3 regions of the Tissierella pigra genome follow, and region 3 is predicted to be linked to each of the others. Evidence: riboswitches for the same ligand, from Rfam matches in the RefSeq annotation. Region 3 holds a riboswitch; each other region holds the start of a gene.
The links. A riboswitch is a leader RNA that binds a small molecule or an ion and turns the genes downstream of it on or off. The one in region 3 is predicted to bind thiamine pyrophosphate.
Positions count from the first base shown of each region.

Region 1: it holds a riboswitch for thiamine pyrophosphate, as region 3 does, so the genes downstream of both, thiT (energy-coupled thiamine transporter ThiT) here and thiD (bifunctional hydroxymethylpyrimidine kinase/phosphomethylpyrimidine kinase) in region 3, are expected to answer to the same signal.
Region 2: it holds a riboswitch for thiamine pyrophosphate, as region 3 does, so the genes downstream of both, thiW (energy coupling factor transporter S component ThiW) here and thiD (bifunctional hydroxymethylpyrimidine kinase/phosphomethylpyrimidine kinase) in region 3, are expected to answer to the same signal.

Region 1 covers NZ_JAHLPJ010000001.1:1,799,010-1,804,633, forward strand. The annotation lists gene pknB (Stk1 family PASTA domain-containing Ser/Thr kinase) at 1-1,207, shown strand, start outside; gene rsgA (ribosome small subunit-dependent GTPase A) at 1,217-2,092, shown strand; gene rpe (ribulose-phosphate 3-epimerase) at 2,094-2,741, shown strand; TPP riboswitch at 2,785-2,884, shown strand; gene thiT (energy-coupled thiamine transporter ThiT) at 2,941-3,489, shown strand; gene KQI41_RS08740 (thiamine diphosphokinase) at 3,506-4,141, shown strand; gene KQI41_RS08745 (hypothetical protein) at 4,224-4,394, shown strand; gene rpmB (50S ribosomal protein L28) at 4,441-4,632, opposite strand; gene KQI41_RS08755 (Asp23/Gls24 family envelope stress response protein) at 4,839-5,195, shown strand; gene KQI41_RS08760 (DAK2 domain-containing protein) at 5,214-5,624, shown strand, end outside.
Region 2 covers NZ_JAHLPJ010000001.1:239,941-245,564, forward strand. The annotation lists gene KQI41_RS01285 (hypothetical protein) at 1-315, shown strand, start outside; gene KQI41_RS01290 (hypothetical protein) at 330-746, shown strand; gene KQI41_RS01295 (hypothetical protein) at 760-936, opposite strand; gene KQI41_RS01300 (hypothetical protein) at 1,179-1,574, shown strand; TPP riboswitch at 1,697-1,808, shown strand; gene thiW (energy coupling factor transporter S component ThiW) at 1,885-2,394, shown strand; gene KQI41_RS01310 (rubrerythrin family protein) at 2,503-2,997, opposite strand; gene KQI41_RS01315 (Fur family transcriptional regulator) at 3,045-3,464, opposite strand; gene KQI41_RS01320 (GntR family transcriptional regulator) at 3,673-4,041, shown strand; gene KQI41_RS01325 (ATP-binding cassette domain-containing protein) at 4,043-4,933, shown strand; gene KQI41_RS01330 (hypothetical protein) at 4,920-5,624, shown strand, end outside.
Region 3 covers NZ_JAHLPJ010000001.1:2,340,471-2,346,094, forward strand. The annotation lists gene thiM (hydroxyethylthiazole kinase) at 1-721, opposite strand, end outside; gene thiD (bifunctional hydroxymethylpyrimidine kinase/phosphomethylpyrimidine kinase) at 817-1,638, opposite strand; TPP riboswitch at 1,718-1,816, opposite strand; TPP riboswitch at 1,903-2,001, opposite strand; gene KQI41_RS11440 (sigma-70 family RNA polymerase sigma factor) at 2,257-2,811, shown strand; gene KQI41_RS11445 (DUF4179 domain-containing protein) at 2,804-3,730, shown strand; gene KQI41_RS11450 (aminotransferase-like domain-containing protein) at 3,816-5,168, opposite strand; gene KQI41_RS11455 (aminotransferase class III-fold pyridoxal phosphate-dependent enzyme) at 5,286-5,624, shown strand, end outside.

The sequences.
Region 1 (5,624 bases), 540 kb from region 3:
TCAAAAAAGACAAGCCGATAGGTATAGTAATATTACAGAGTTAATAAAAGATATTAAAAGAGTAGAAGATAATATTGGAGATTTTAGCATGGAAGATACAAATAATTATGATTCTCATACTAAAATAATTCCAGCAATTAATGTAGAGGATGTTGATACTATGAAAAAAACCAAAGATATAAAACAAGTAAAAAAACCTAAGAAAAAAGACAGTGGTGGTAAAATGGTATTCTTAGGTATATTGTTGGCATTTTTATTGGCTACATCTATATTTTTTGGTTACTTCAGATTAAAGAATTTCTTTGTTGCAGGGGATTTAATTACTGTTCCAGATTTACGAGGTAAACAAGAAGAAGTTGCTAAAAAAGAAGTTGAAGACTTAGGATTACAGTTTAAAGTAGTTGCAAGAGTTAAAAACAGTGAATTTAAAGCTGGAGAAGTAATCTCTCAAAATGAAGATCCAGATTCAAAGGTAAAAAAAGATTATCCTATAGAAGTAACCATAAGTGAAGGAGATAATTTAGTGAAGGTTCCTAATGTAGTAAATAAACCTTTAGCAGAAGCAGAATCAATGTTAAATGATGAGGGACTGAAAGTAGATTTACAATATGAGAATTCAGATACAGTGCCTGAAAATACAGTAATTAGACAAGAACCAAATAGTGGAGAAAGTGTAGAAACAGGTACTAGAATTACCTTAATAATAAGTCAAGGTGAAGAAGTCAAATCTGTAATTATGCCAAAATACACAGGAAAAAACATTGAAGAAGTAAAGAAAGATATAGTCAAGCTAGGTCTTGTAGTAGGAGAAGTAAGAGAAGAGCCAAATGATAATTTAGAAAAGGGAATAGTTATTTGGCAAAGTTACAATCAAGGAACGACTTTAGAGACTAAAACAGCTGTAGATTTATATGTAAGCAGTGGTCCAATTGGTGATACAGATAATGATAATGGTGATAATGATGATAACAATGAATCAGGAAATAAAGAAAGTCCAATAACATTTACCTTGACTCTCCATCAAGATAGAGAGGAAACTAGGATAAAAATCATAAGAATTCAAGAAGGAATTAGTAAAATTGTTCATGAAAAAACATATAAAGCAGATGAAGGTATAGTTACTCTAACCCTTCAAGGGAAAAAAGGTTCTCAGTTTGAAGTATACTATGATGATATGTATCAAGATACCATTCCTAAAAATGAATAGGAGGAGTTTATGCTAAAGGGAATAATAGTAAAAGGTGTCGGTGGTTTTTACTATGTAAAAACAGAAGATAATATAATTGAATGTAGAGCGAGAGGAGTATTCAGAGAAGAAAATCTAACTCCTTTAATTGGAGATAAAGTAAGGATTAGAATAAGTGATGAAGATAAGACAGGATATATAGAAGAAATCTATCCAAGGAATTCGCAACTACTAAGACCTCCAGTAGCAAATATTACTCAAGCCATTATAGTTATGAGTATAAAAAAACCAGATATTAATACATGGCTTTTAGACAGATTTCTTTTAATGGCAGAATATGAAAATCTGGAAGTCACCATATGTCTAAATAAATCTGATTTAGATTTAGATAAGGGATCCAGGCTTAAAAACATATATGAGACAGCTGGATATAAAGTGATTATGACAAGCGCAATAAATCATATTGGTATAGAAGAATTAAAAGATACACTAAATAACAATATTTCAGTTTTTGCAGGTCCTTCAGGAGCAGGCAAATCTTCACTTTTAAATGAAGTAAACAAAAATTTCAAACTAGAAACTGGAGATGTAAGTGCTAAAACTAAAAGAGGTAAACATACTACTAGACATGTGGAGCTATTAGAGTTAGATGATAATACCTTTGTTTTAGATTCACCTGGATTTAGCTCTTTAAATGTGGATTTTATTGAAGAAGAATCTGAACTTAGGGAATATTTTAGAGAAATAAGAGAATATGGACAAAAGTGTAGATTTATTAGTTGCCTACATGGAAATGAGCCAGATTGTGAAGTAAAAAATCAAGTAGAAAAAGGAAATATTTCAAAAGATAGATATGAAAATTATTTGCTTTTTTTAGAAGAGATAAAAAATATAAGGAGGTACTAAAATGGCTAAAATCGCACCTTCGTTACTTTCAGCAGATTTTGCTAATTTAAAAGAAGATATAGAAAAAGTAGAAAATGGTGGTGCAGACTATCTTCACCTAGATGTAATGGATGGAATCTATGTTCCCAATATTACCTTTGGACCTCCAGTTATAAAAAGCTTGAGAAAGGTAACTAAACTTCCCTTTGATGTACATTTAATGATAGATAGACCTGAAAGATATATTAAAGACTTTGTAGATGCAGGAGCAGATTTAATTACAGTGCATGAAGAGGCAACTATTCATCTTCATAGAACTATACAGGAGATAAAATCTTATGGTGTTATGGCAGGTGTTTCGTTGAATCCTGCTACTCCATTAGAGAATATAGAGTATATTTTAGATGATATAGACTTAGTACTTATTATGACTGTAAATCCTGGATTTGGTGGTCAATCTTTTATTGAAGCAATGAAAGATAAAATAAGAAAACTAAGACAAATTATTGATAATAAAGGTCTAGATATTATAATTCAAGTTGACGGGGGAGTAAAGCTTGGCAATGCCAGGGAAATCCTAGATTGTGGAGCTGACTTATTAGTAGCTGGTTCTGACATATTTGGAGCTGAAGACGTAGAAAAGCGAACTAAAGAATTTAAAGAGTTGTAAAAATTATATTCTATGATATAATGTAATCAATTGAATAGAAAAATTTTAGCACTAGGGGAGCCAAAAGGCTGAGAGCGGATTTATCCCGACCCTTATGACCTGACCTGGATAATGCCAGCGTAGGGAAGTGTGTATTAGCCTTTAAATACCCATTACCTATTGTTGGCAATGGGTCTATTTATTTAAAGGAGGAATTTTAATGCAAAAAAGATGGAGTGTAAAGATGTTGACAGAAGGTGGTATGATGATTGCATTAGCAACCATACTAAGTTATATTAAGGTATATGAAGCACCGATGGGTGGTTCAGTAACTGCTGGGAGTATGATTCCAATAATGTTATTTGCAATTCGTTGGGGTATATTACCAGGAGTAACCGTAGGTGGTGTTTATGGAATATTACAATTTATACTAAAACCTTATTTTTATCATCCTTTACAATTTATTTTAGACTATCCTTTAGCTTTTGGGTTATTAGGATTAGCAGGAATTGCATATTATATAAATGAGAAGGAATCATTTAAAGGGTATATATGGGTTTTTCTAGGTGTCCTTATGGGAATATTGGGTAGAATGTTATCCCATGTTTTATCAGGTGTAATATTCTTTGCTGAATATGCAGGTGACTTAAACCCTTGGATTTATTCAATACAGTATAACGCTTACTATCTTTTACCTGAGTTAATTATTTCTTATATAGTAATTGCGATTATATGGAAACCTTTAGAAAAAGCAATAAAAGCAAAATAACAAAAGGAAGTGCAGTATGAAGGGATTAATAGTTTCAAGTGGAACCATTACTAATTATAATAGGTTAAAAGAAATAATAAATGAAGTGGATTATATTATATGTGCAGATGGAGGCATGGAACATCTGATGAAAATAAATAAGCTGCCAAATGTGATTTTAGGAGACTTGGACTCAATAAGTAAGTTAACTTTAGAATATATAGTAAATAAAAACATTCCCATTGAAAAGTATTCATCTATTAAGGATTCAACAGATACAGAATTAGCTATGGAGTATTTAATAGATAGAGGATGTGATGAAATCGTACTTATGGGAGTAACAGGAACGAGACAAGACCATACAATGGCAAGTATATTGTTACTTGATACCTTATATAATAGAGGAATTAAGGCAAATATAGTAGATGATAACAATATAATTTATTTAACAGATAACTATCTGGAAATAGAACACTTAGAAGGCCATTATACTTCTGTTATACCTATATCAAATACTGGAATAATCGTATCTTTAAAAGGATTTTTCTATAACTTGGATAATAAACTTATTCCTTTTGGTTCCACCCTTGGGATTAGCAATAAAATCGTTGAAGATATTGGGATAGTTAAAATCCATAAGGGAAAAGCGCTAATATTTATATCAAAAGATTAAACATAGGATGTATCCTTGAAGTTTTTGTAACTATTTATTAAGTACATGAATAGAATATATCAAAGTACTTAGGGGTGTTCTTATGAAATGGTTTTGTTATAAATATATTAGAAGAATGAAAAAAATAGTAGGCATAACTTTGGCGGTTTTAGGACTATTGATTATTATAAAATTTATACCCATAGAGGTTCTACTAATATTCATAGGAATAGGGCTGCTTGTTATGGGAGGATTGATTCTAAAAATAAAATAAGGCTTTCCTTTATAATAATGGAAGCCTTGTTTTATTTTTTACATAATTATAATGCTCTTTCAACATATCCAGATCTTAAACATCTAGTACAAACATTAACTTTTTTTGTTCCACCATTAACAACAGCTCTTACAGATCTAATGTTAGGTGACCAACTTCTTGAACTCTTTTTATTTGAGAAAGTAACTTTGTTACCAAATACTTTTCCCTTTCCACATACTTCACAAACTTTCGCCATTCCAAACACCTCCTTAACTATATGAAAATACTTATAAGTATTTTTATACTTCAATAATAACACATTATATTCTAACACAATAATCGGTAAAAATGCAACTAAAATGTATTATTATATTATTATAATCATATGATTTAGTTGAACTATTTTAAAATTTGGGGTAAAATATAAAATATGGCATATTTAAAATAAGGAGGCGATTATTTATGTCAGCCAAAACTAATACCGAATATGGAGTAATTAGTATAGATGATAATGTCATAGCTACTCTTGCAGGAATATCAGCAATGGAAAGTTATGGTATAGTAGGTATGGCTTCTAAGAATGCGACAGATGGATTGTTTGAACTGTTAAAATCAGATTATTTAGCTAAAGGCATTAAGGTCTATACAAAAGATGAAAAATTGACAATTGATTTGCATGTTATATTAGAGTACGGAGTAAGAATTTCTGTAGTTGCTGAAAACATAATAGAAAGAGTTAAATTTAATATTGAAAATTTAACAGGTCTAAAAATAGACCAAATAAACGTACATGTACAAGGCATTAGAGTTGGAAAGTAGTCTAAGGAGGTACTATAATTGAGGATAGAAATTCTAGATGGAGCAATGCTAAAAAAAGCATTAGCAGGTGCAGCAAAGTTCCTAGAAGATAATAAAGAGGAGGTAAACTCCTTAAATGTTTTTCCTGTTCCTGATGGAGATACAGGTACAAATATGTCGCTTACAGTAAATTCTGCTATTAAACAAGGAATTAATTTAGATGAAGATAGTGTTAGCAAAATAGCATTGTCCACATCCCATGGATCACTTATGGGAGCTAGAGGTAACTCAGGTGTTATTTTATCACAACTTTTTCGTGGATTTGCAAATGGATTGAATGGAAAAGATACTGCAGATATTAAAACAATTGCAGAAGCATTTAAACAAGCATCTGATACTGCATATAAAGCTGTTATGAAACCAACAGAGGGTACTATTTTAACAGTAGCT
Region 2 (5,624 bases), 2.1 Mb from region 3:
TGGGCAAACGACATCAGAAAAGACCTTATAGAAAAATTTGAAAAGTTAGAAGTAGCAGATAGGGGAGTATATATAGACATGAATACGAAACTTTCTCCAAATGCTAGAATATCATTATCAGACACAAACATTGCCATCACCCCGGAAATTGTGACAGAAATGAAAAACTATATGCTAGAAACAAAAACAGATGCAAAATGGTATATAGAAACTAGAAGTGAAGTTATACTTCCAATCATCAAGAAACTATACATTGACGAAATGATTAGAAACAGATTTGCTGAAACCGGCGAAAAAGTGCAAATTATAAAATAGAGGGAGAGATTAAGATGATTTGGAATAAAAACATAGACCAAATACAAACAAATTTATTCACGTACTACTATTATCATGAGGATGAGAAAATTCATTTAGATATAAAGACACTAGATGAACACAAAGATGAATCATATCTAGGAATGATATGTGAATCTCAGGATGATGATTGGGAGGCTAAAATAGAAAATTTCATCAGAGAATATGAAGCTGATGAAAGAAATGCTAAAATTGCTAAAAGCCTAAATACAGAGACTAGAATAGCAAAAATAAGCATAAACAAAAAAGGAGGTACAGCTTCTAGAGAGGCAGTAGGATATAGACTGATATTGCCTAATGCATGGATGAATAAATTAGGAATAACGGAAGAAAGTAGAGAAGTTATTTTATCATTTGATGGAGAAAAAATAACAATAGAAAAGGACCATTAAGGTCCTATTTCTTTTAATAAAATTTAATTATCTTTTTCTTATCATAATCAAACTCAATACCTCTGTTAAAGGGTAATCCGTTTTTTCTCCAATACTCATATTCTCCATCTTCAAAATTGATTATTATTCTTTTTTCTCCTGACATAATATAGATTCTGTATTCATTATAATCGTATACATCTCCAGTCATCTTTTATTCCTCCTTTGAAATATTTAGCCAAAAATTAGCCAATTTGAAATCGACTTGGTTAAACTATAAAAAACTATCTTAGACACACAATGTTGCAATATAGCCATTTTAAGACTATTAAAAACTATAAAAACCACTCTTTTAGTTCCATCAGGTCTCAAGTAGTACACAATAAAATAATATTTAAGATATTACATGATGAAGATACACTGGAATTTTTATCAGAGGAAGAAAGAAAATTTGTGAAGAATCATATACCTGTTACTGGACTATTTAAGGGAGATAATAAGGTCTATAATGAAGTCTTGAACAATAAAGATAAATATATAATGAAACCTTTAGATTTAAATGCTTCCCAAGGCGTATATGCAGGCAGAGATTTAACACAAGATGAGTGGAAGAAAAGACTAGATGACTCCTTTAATAAAGATTATTTATATCAAGAATTCTTTACACCTTTCACTAGAGAACATATTTTATTTGAAGATAATGAGATAAAAGTAGAGGAGTTTAGATCTATAGTTGGACTTTTTATGTATAAGGAAAAATTTGCAGGTATTTATACTAGAATAGGAAAAAATAATATAATATCTGGACTTACAGACTATTATACATTACCAAATATATTGGTGAAATAGGAAAGAAATCTTATTATATTGTTTTTTCAGTATAAAGGGTTACTTTTATAAAAAATAAGGTTTAAATTGATTATTAAATTTAATTGTGATATTATTTTCATATATTTGAAAACTAAATAAAAATTATTCACTGGGAGTGCTAGAAAGGCTAGCTGAGAAAAAGACCCTATAAAGTCTTTAATCCCTTAACCTGATCTGGGTAATACTAGCGTAGGGAAGTGTAAAGATTTAGCATTTATTTATATGTTTAATTCAGCGCAAGTCCTACATGGATTTGTGCTTTTTTTGTTTTCTATAAGGAGGTGATATCGTGAATTTGAGAAAGCTAACCCTATCTTCTTTACTAATAGGAATTGGAGTGGTAAGTTCCAATATTATTTATATTCCTTTAGGAATCGCAAAGGTATTTCCTGTACAACATGTGATAAACGTAATAATGGCAGTATTATTTGGACCTTGGTATGGAATTGCAGTTGCTTTTCTTATTTCATTAATAAGAAATCTATTAGGTACTGGTTCCTTACTAGCATTTCCTGGTAGTATGATTGGGGCATTTTTAGCTGGAATATTGTATAGAAACACTAATAAGTCAATCTATGCCATTATAGGTGAAGTAGTTGGAACTGGTATAATTGGTGCAGTAGTTTCTTACTCTATAGCCAAGTACTTTTTGGGAAAAGAGAGTACATTAATATTTTTTGTAGGTCCATTTATTCTAAGTTCTTTAGTTGGCGGAATTAGTGGATATTTTTTACTGAAATTGATTGCCAAAACCAATGTTTTGAAGGTTTATATTACTAATATAGATGATTTGAAATGAAAAGCCATTAACAAATATAGGAATTATGCTTTAATTTTTTTTAAAGTTAAATAATAAAAAGACAGAGGATTTTCTCTGTCTTTTTGATTAATTTAAAATTAGCTTATATTAATATTTAATAAATTTTGAACCAGCTACATTACAAATACTACATTTTTCTGGTACGAATTTTTCAATGTTTCCACAAACAGGACATAGATAGTAGAAAACTTCTTCTTCGCTGTCTAGATTATCTAAAGCTTCTTGATATAATTTTGCATGAACTCTTTCAGCTTCCATGGCATAAGTAAATGTTTGTACTGCTGCTTTATTACCTTCAGCTTCAGCAATTTCTACAAAAGGTGGATACATAGTTTCAAATTCAAAAGTTTCACCATTTACTCCATCTTCAAGGTTTTCAGCAGTTGTTCCAACATTACCTGCTACTTTGAAATGTCTAAGAGCATGAATAGTTTCAGCATCAGCTGCTGCCTTAAATAATTTTGCAGCATTTATTTTTCCTTCTGATTCAGCTTTTTCTGAATACGCTAAGTACTTTCTATTTGCTTGAGATTCTCCAGCAAATGCTTCCATAAGATTTTTAATAGTTTTGTTGTTTTCCATTTGTTTTTCCCCCTAATTTTATATTTTATATTTTTTTAAATATTAAACTAATTAACTTTACTACAATTTGAACATAGTCCTTTAAAATACATATCCTTATTATGGATTTTAAAATTATCCAATTCTTTTATTTCTAATGAATCGAAGTCTATTTGAAAATCAAATATCTTTTTACAAGAACTACATTTAAAATGTCCATGATCTTTAGTAGTACTATCATAACGAGCTTCATTATCCTCTATAGTTAAAACTTTTACTAAATCGCTGTCTACTAAGGCATTTAATGTATTATAAATAGTTGTTTTTGATAATGTGGGAATTTCCTTTTGTAAATCTTTAAAAATCTCATCAACAGTTGGATGGGTTCTATTATTGTTTAGATACTCTAAAACCTTTAACCTTTGGTGAGAAAGACGGATATTTTTATTCTTTAACTCATTTACTAAATCTTCAAAGGTTTCATTCATCTTTTCACATCCTTTAAATATATAATGCCATATAACAATAATTATTACTAAGTTGTAATGATTACAAATTAATTATAAATGTAAAGATAAATAATGTCAAGAAGAATTTTATAATATTTAGAAAAGATATTGACAAAAATTCAAAATACATATATACTTAGTTACATAACTAACTAACCAATCAACATATAAATAAGGAGGGGTTCAGTTGTTAGATTTAAATTCAGATAAATCTATTTATATACAAATAGCAGAAATAATAGAAAATGATATTTTAATGGGGCATCTAAATGAAGAAGAACAATCGCCTTCTACAAATCAATTTGCAAAGATTTATCAAATTAATCCAGCCACTGCTGGAAAGGGACTAAATATCTTAGTTGATGAAGGGATTTTGTACAAGAAAAGAGGTATTGGTATGTTTGTAGCAGAAGGTGCTAGGAAGAAGATAATTAAAAAGAGGCAAAGTTTGTTTTTTAAAGAAATATTACCAAATATAATGGAAGAAGCCAACAGGCTTGAAATAACTAAAGAAGAAATTGCAGAATTTGTTGAAGAATATAAAGGAGGGGAATAGTGTGATTGAGGTAAAGAAATTAAACAAGTCCTATGGAAAATCTAAAGTTCTTACAGATATTGATTTAAACATTGAGGAAAATAAGATTTATGGATTACTTGGAAGAAATGGAGTAGGTAAGACCACATTATTAAATCTAATATCTGGTCAAACATTAAAAGATAGTGGAGAGATAAATCTAGATGGTGAAGAAATTTTTGAAAACTCTCATGCTATGGGTGATATATGTTTAATCAAGGATTTTCCAGAGTCTATTAAGGAAAGAAAGGTAAAAGATGTATTGGCAATGGCCAGTATAATATATAAGAATTGGGATGAAGAATATAAAGATTATCTAATTAAGGAATTTAATTTAAATACAAAGAAAAAACTGATGAAGCTATCAACAGGAAATAAAACTATTGTGGGATTAATTATAGGTTTTGCTTCAAGAGCAAGGATTACCATGTTTGATGAACCCACATTAGGTTTAGATGCGGCTATGAGATATAAGTTTTATCAATTACTTTTAGAAGACTATGAAAAAAATCCAAGGACAATAATCATATCAACCCACTTAATAGACGAAGTTGCCAATATGTTTGAAGAGGTAATCATTTTGAATAATGAAAAGGTTGCATTAAAAGATGAAGTAAGTAAGCTTAAAGAAAAATCTTACTTCCTATCTGGTCGTAAAGATGTGATAGATCAAGTTACAGATAATAAAAAGGTAATTCACAAGGAAGAATTTGGCTCTACTAATATAGTAGGTATATATGGAGATTTCACTGAAGAAGAATTCAAATATATAAGAAATAATAATATTGAAATAAGTAATATACCACTTCAGAAACTATTTATATATCTTACTGAAAATATGATTAAGGAGGAAAATTCAAATGGATTCAATTAAAAGGATATTTAAATTTCAAAATCGTGATTTGAAAAAATCTATAGGCGTATTTTGGGGAATTATATTAATAGTTAATTTACTGTCCAGTATATTGTCTATATCCTATAACAGTAATATTATATATGGACTTAATTCAAAGGGTGGAGAGGCAATTTCATTTATAGGTGCAAATATGATGTCTATATTTATCTTTATAATAATATATGGGATTATTATGTATTATGAAGACTTTGCACTAGCTCTTAGTTTTGGAGTTACAAGAAAAGATTTTTATAGGTCTGCCATAGTAAATAATATGCTTGTGGCTATAATCTTTGGAATTATTCAAGGCGGATTACATCTTATTGAAGGATATTTCTTTAAAACTTCAGGATATAAGTTAATGACAGAATTCGGTATATTTAATACATCTACAGATAATATATTATTTATAATACTTTCTTTGTCAGTATTCTTTCTAGCATTACTTTCTATTTCTAACCTTCTAGGAGTCTTGCAATATAGATTTGGATATAAGCTTTGGATAGGAGTTGGAGTAGTGTTTTTATTGGTATTAAACTCAACAGGAGTTTCTTTTTCCATTAAGACAATTAAAATGCTTTCAAATATGTATTTATGGTTTTATTCAGTGTTTAATGCAGGGTCTGTCTTCATACTAGAAGTAATTTTAGCTGCTATTTGCTATTCTATA
Region 3 (5,624 bases):
CTCTAGTTTTTACAAAGGAAAGCTCACCAGCAATTCCCATTACAACAATTCCTGTAACTGTTGCTGTATAGTAATCTTTTGTTATACCACAGAAACTACCTACAAGTGCAGATGTCATACAGCCTGTACCAGTTACTTTAGAAAGTAGTTTATGGCCGTTGGTTATTTTAACAATACGAATGCCATCTGAAATAACATCTACTTCTCCTGTAATTCCTACAACACAAGAATATTTATTCGCCACTGACTTTGCAATAGCTTCTGCATCATTTTTTTCATCTGCTTTTGAAGTATCAACTCCTTTTGTAGACACACTTAGTCCAGCTATAAAGGAAATTTCTGATAAATTTCCACGAATTACATCTATTTTTATTTCTGAGAGAATTTTTTGTGTTGTTTCGTTTCGCAGTGTGGACGCTCCTGCTCCAACAGGATCTAAAACTACGGGAATATGAAGTTTATTGGCTTTTTTTCCAGCTCTAATCATGGAATCAACAGTTCGTTGATTTAAAGTTCCTATATTAATTACAAGAGCGGAAGATATTGAAACCACTTCTTCCACTTCTCCAACATCATCAGCCATAATAGGTGATGCTCCAATTGCCAAGATGGCATTTGCACAATCATTTACTGTAACATAATTAGTGATATTATGAATGAGTGGACTTTTTATCCTAATTTCATGAAGTAAATCTGCACAATTATTAGTTAAGTAATTCATTAGTACTCCCAACCTTTCTTTTATTTATAATAAAGCATATAGAACCAATAGCTACCATTACAGATAAGGTAGACACCTGTTGATTTTCATTTTCATTACAAATCTCCTTTACTTTCCTTGATGTTCAAACCATTTTTATATAGGTCATAGAAATGGTGTGTTGGTCCATTACCCTTACCAATATTTAAGGAATGTTCTATTGCTGTTGTAATATATTTTTTAGCCTGTTCTACGGCAATAGACATAGGCATACCATGTGCAAGATTGGAAGCAATAGCCGAAGAAAAGGTGCAACCTGTCCCATGGGTATTTTTCGTATTTATACGCTGGGTTTTAAAATAATAAAACTCTTTACCGTCATATAAAATATCCAGTGCATCTCCAATAGCATGACCACCTTTAACAAGAACATTTTTACATCCCATGTCATAAATAAGTTTTGCTGCTATTTTCATATCTTCTGTGTTTCTTATTTTGATATTTGATATCTTCTCAGCTTCTGGAATATTAGGTGTAAGTAAATCAGCATAAGGTAGTACAACTTTAATCAACGTATCTATGGAATCGGGGTCCATAAGCGGACACCCATTTTTCGCATACATTACAGGATCAATTACAACATTACATGGCTTATATTGCTCAAGTTTTCTTGCTACTGCCTCCATGCAAAATTGTGTAGACAGCATGCCAATTTTCACAGCATCAACTTCAATATCTTCAAATACTGCATCAATCTGACTTTCAATCATATCTGGAGTAATATCCTGTATATCCATAACACGGCTGGTATTTTCTGCTACTACTGAAACAATGACACTCATTCCAAATACTCCATGTGCTGAAAATGTTTTTAAATCTGCCTGTATACCAGCACCTCCACTACAATCTGATCCAGCAATACTAAGTACCTTTTTCATTTAAACTCCTCCTTTTCTTCTTTATATATAATAAACTAGGGTACTTCCCTATATGGAGAAGCACCCTAATCAAATACAATAATGTAAGTGATTTGCTTCCCTACGTTGGTATTAACCAACAGGTTCAAAGGGTCAGGTTTTACCTTCTCAACTATTTCTAGTCCCCCCGCAAATATTAACTATATTCATTTTTTACTTAATAATCCTATCTTAAATAATAATAGGGTACTTCTCTACACGGAGAAGCACCCTAATCAAATACAATAATGTAAGTGATTTGCTTCCCTACGTTGGTATTAACCAACAGGTTCAAAGGGTCAGGTTTTACCTTCTCAACTACTTCTAGTCCCCCCGCAAATATTAACTATATTGAGTATATCTTATAATAATAACATAATCAAGGTACAAAATATAATTTATTCTCTAACTTTATTTATATAATGATTGCTGTCTTCAACAATTATAGTCATACTATCATCAGATATTAGATTTAAAAAATTATCTAAAAAAGTATAATTACTCTTTAAGATATAATTCAATAATCACATATATAAAAATAATATATAATTTAATAAAACTTTTTCAGCTATATAATTGTCTAATAGACAGATAATAAAAATGAGCTCATATTTTATTCTCAAGGAGGTGGTTATACTGGAAAAATTAGTTCTTAAAGCAATAAAGGGAGATGGTGAGAGTTTTGGCCTTCTTATAAATAGCAAAAAAGAAGATTTATATAGAATTGCATATAGCTATGTACACAATGAACAGGATGCACTTGATATTATAGGGGAAGCAGTCTATAAATCATATATATCAATAAGTAAGTTAAAACATCCAGAATATTTTAATACATGGATCGTTCGTATAGTCATCAATTGTGCTATTAATTTTATAAACAAATCTAAAAGAATTTTATATCTAGATAATAAGACTATAGAAAGTTTAAATAATGAAAAAAATGATATTGTGGAATCCATTGACTTAAAAGAAGCCTTAGAAAAGTTAGACCATAATTATAAAATTGTCATAATATTAAGATACTCTCAGAACTTAAAGTTGAAAGAAATAGCTGAAATTCTAGAACTTCCTTTAAGTACAGTAAAAACTAGGCTTTATAAGGCAATAGAACTTTTGAAAATAGAACTTAAGGAGGGCGAAGATTTTGAATAATAATATTGATGATTTGAAAAAAATTTATTCAGATATAAAAATACCTGATGCCTTAAACGATACAATTAACAATTCAATAATAAAGGGAGAGAATTATATGAAAAAAAATAATAAAAGCAAGAAAAAAATAATTAATAGCTTTATATCAGTAGCTGCGGCAGTTGGAATATTTACTCTTAGTATAAACATTTCCCCATCCTTTGCAAATAGTCTTGAAGGTGTTCCCGTTTTAGGCACACTAGTTAATATACTTCAATTTAATAATGGAAGTTCTCAAGGAGGTAAAATAACTGACGGCATTGATGTAAATTTTATATCTCTAGACCAAAAAAAAGATTCTGATATTATCACAATAAACTTTGATGGCTTTAATAAAGAAAACCAAGAAATTGCACCATTTTTTAATGTGGATTATAAGGAAGCACCTTTTACAATGACATTTTCTATATCTGGTGCAAGAGGTCTTTCTGCCAATAAGTACTTTGAAGAGTTAAAAAAGAGTGAATATATCCAAGATATCTATGAATTAATGACTTTAGATGACTCTGCACAAAGATTCAACATAGTATTTAATCAACCAATTGATTTCAAAGTAGAGGAATATAAAAATCCTGCTTATATAAAAATACAAATTTCAAAAAATACAGAAAAAACTTCAGAACAAAAAATATATTCCATAAGAACTAGTTCTTATGAAAAAGGAGAAGAATTTGCTTTTCTTGAAGAAATGTTATTTGAAATAGAAGACCTTAGAATTTTAAAAGATAGCAATGAAACATACTTATATGAACTGGGTCAATATAATTCAGATAAAGAAGCACAAGAAAAATTGAAAGAGTATAAAGATACTTTTAATAATAGTATAGATATATACGTTGAAGAAAGGACTATGGACAAAGTCCCTCAAAGTATAAAATAGTAAAGAAGTAATATTTAAAAACATATACCATATTTAGGGATGAGGCTTAATTAAACTTCATCCCTTGATTTACTTGTACACATAGTTATTCAGCTTCCATAACTGAAATTATAGTAGCCAAAGCATCTATATTTTCTTCTGGAACACCAGATATACAAAGCCTTATGTAGTTGCAATCCTTCCGATTTTTCTTTTCAAACCATTCTTCGGGGAAGAATTCTAATGCTGTTTTTACCAAAATCCCATGATCTTTAAGTTTCTTTTCAAGTTCTACAGCCTCTATATCTTCAGGAAGATGAAGCCATATGAATATTCCATGCTCTGGAACATACCAACTGGAATCTAGTGAGCTTAATGATTTAACAATTTCAGATGCCTTCTTAAGTTTGGTTTCATAAGATTTTTTCACCTTTTTAATATGTTTTTCATACATTCCTGATTTTATGAAAATATCCAGTGCTGCTTGTGGAATTTTTGATGTATTCAAATCACTAATATGCTTAATATTAATCACTTCTTCAATCATGGACTCTGGAAGTACTGCTGCCCCCATTCTTATTCCAGGCATGAAAGCTTTTGAAAAGCTTCGTATATAAATAGTACTTTTCCTTATATCATAATAATGTATTGGCATGGAACCTTTTTTTGAGCCTATATCTGCTAAATAGTCATCTTCTATAATAAACACATTATATTTAAAAGAGAGTTCGGCAATTTTCTGTTTGTCTTTTTCAGAAAGAGTATAACCTGTGGGATTATGATGTCTTGGTATAATATAAAAGGCAGTAATTTCACCTGACTTAAATATCATTTCCATTTCGTTATAGTCAAAACCATCAACCCTCCTTTCAATTCCCATAATATCAATCCCTAAATGATCTGCCAATTTTAAAGCAAGATTGTATGTAGGAGATTCAACAAGTAATTTACCTTTACTTTTCCTAAATAGATATTGGAACACTAGCCCTATGGCTTGTTGGGCTCCATGGGTAACTATTATCCTTTCAGCAGTAGTATATATTCCATCCTTCTGGAATTCATACTTCAATGTATCCCTTAAAGAAGATAGTCCTCCACTAGATTCATATCCAAACAATGTATTTTTATACATATCAACTGCCTTATTCATTACATGAGTAAATTCCCTATATGGAATAAGTTTTTCATCTGGCTTAACTGTCCTGAAATCAACCTCTTTCTGTACTACTTTTAAACTTTCTTCAGAATCAACCAAGTAAAAACCTCCACGGGGAATACTATATACTTTATGCTCTCTTTCAAGTTCGTTATATGCTTTATTTACAGTTATTTTATTGATAGAAAGATATGAAGATACTTCTCTGCAACTGGGAAGCCGCTGACCATTTTTTATTCGCCCATCCTTAATTTCTCTAAATATAAAATCCTTTACTATCTCAACTTTGCTTTTTTTCATCATTTCTCACCTCCATCCCATATTCTGTAATAGTACAGAATAGATTTTGCATAATTGAACTACTATATTTTTCATTATATACTTAATTTACAATAATTCAATATATTGGAGGTAATAAAGGTGGATGAACTATACAAAGATAAGTGCATGAAAATGTTTGTAAGTCCAAATGTTTCTCTAACAGTCATGGGAACTTTAGGTACCCGAATCAAAACTAAGGAATATGGAGAATTGATTGACTTTGAATCAGGATGTTGGGCTGCTGTCCTAGGTCATAGCAAGAAAGAAGTGGTAGATACTATAGTTGAAAATGCAGGACATTTATTTCATACTCATCAATATTTTGATACAGAACACCCAGGTGCCTTAGTAAAAGAACTTACTGCAGCATCTAAACTTAAAGGAAATTATAAAGGTACCTTTATGTCATCAGGAAGTGAAGCTGTTTCTCTAGCTGTC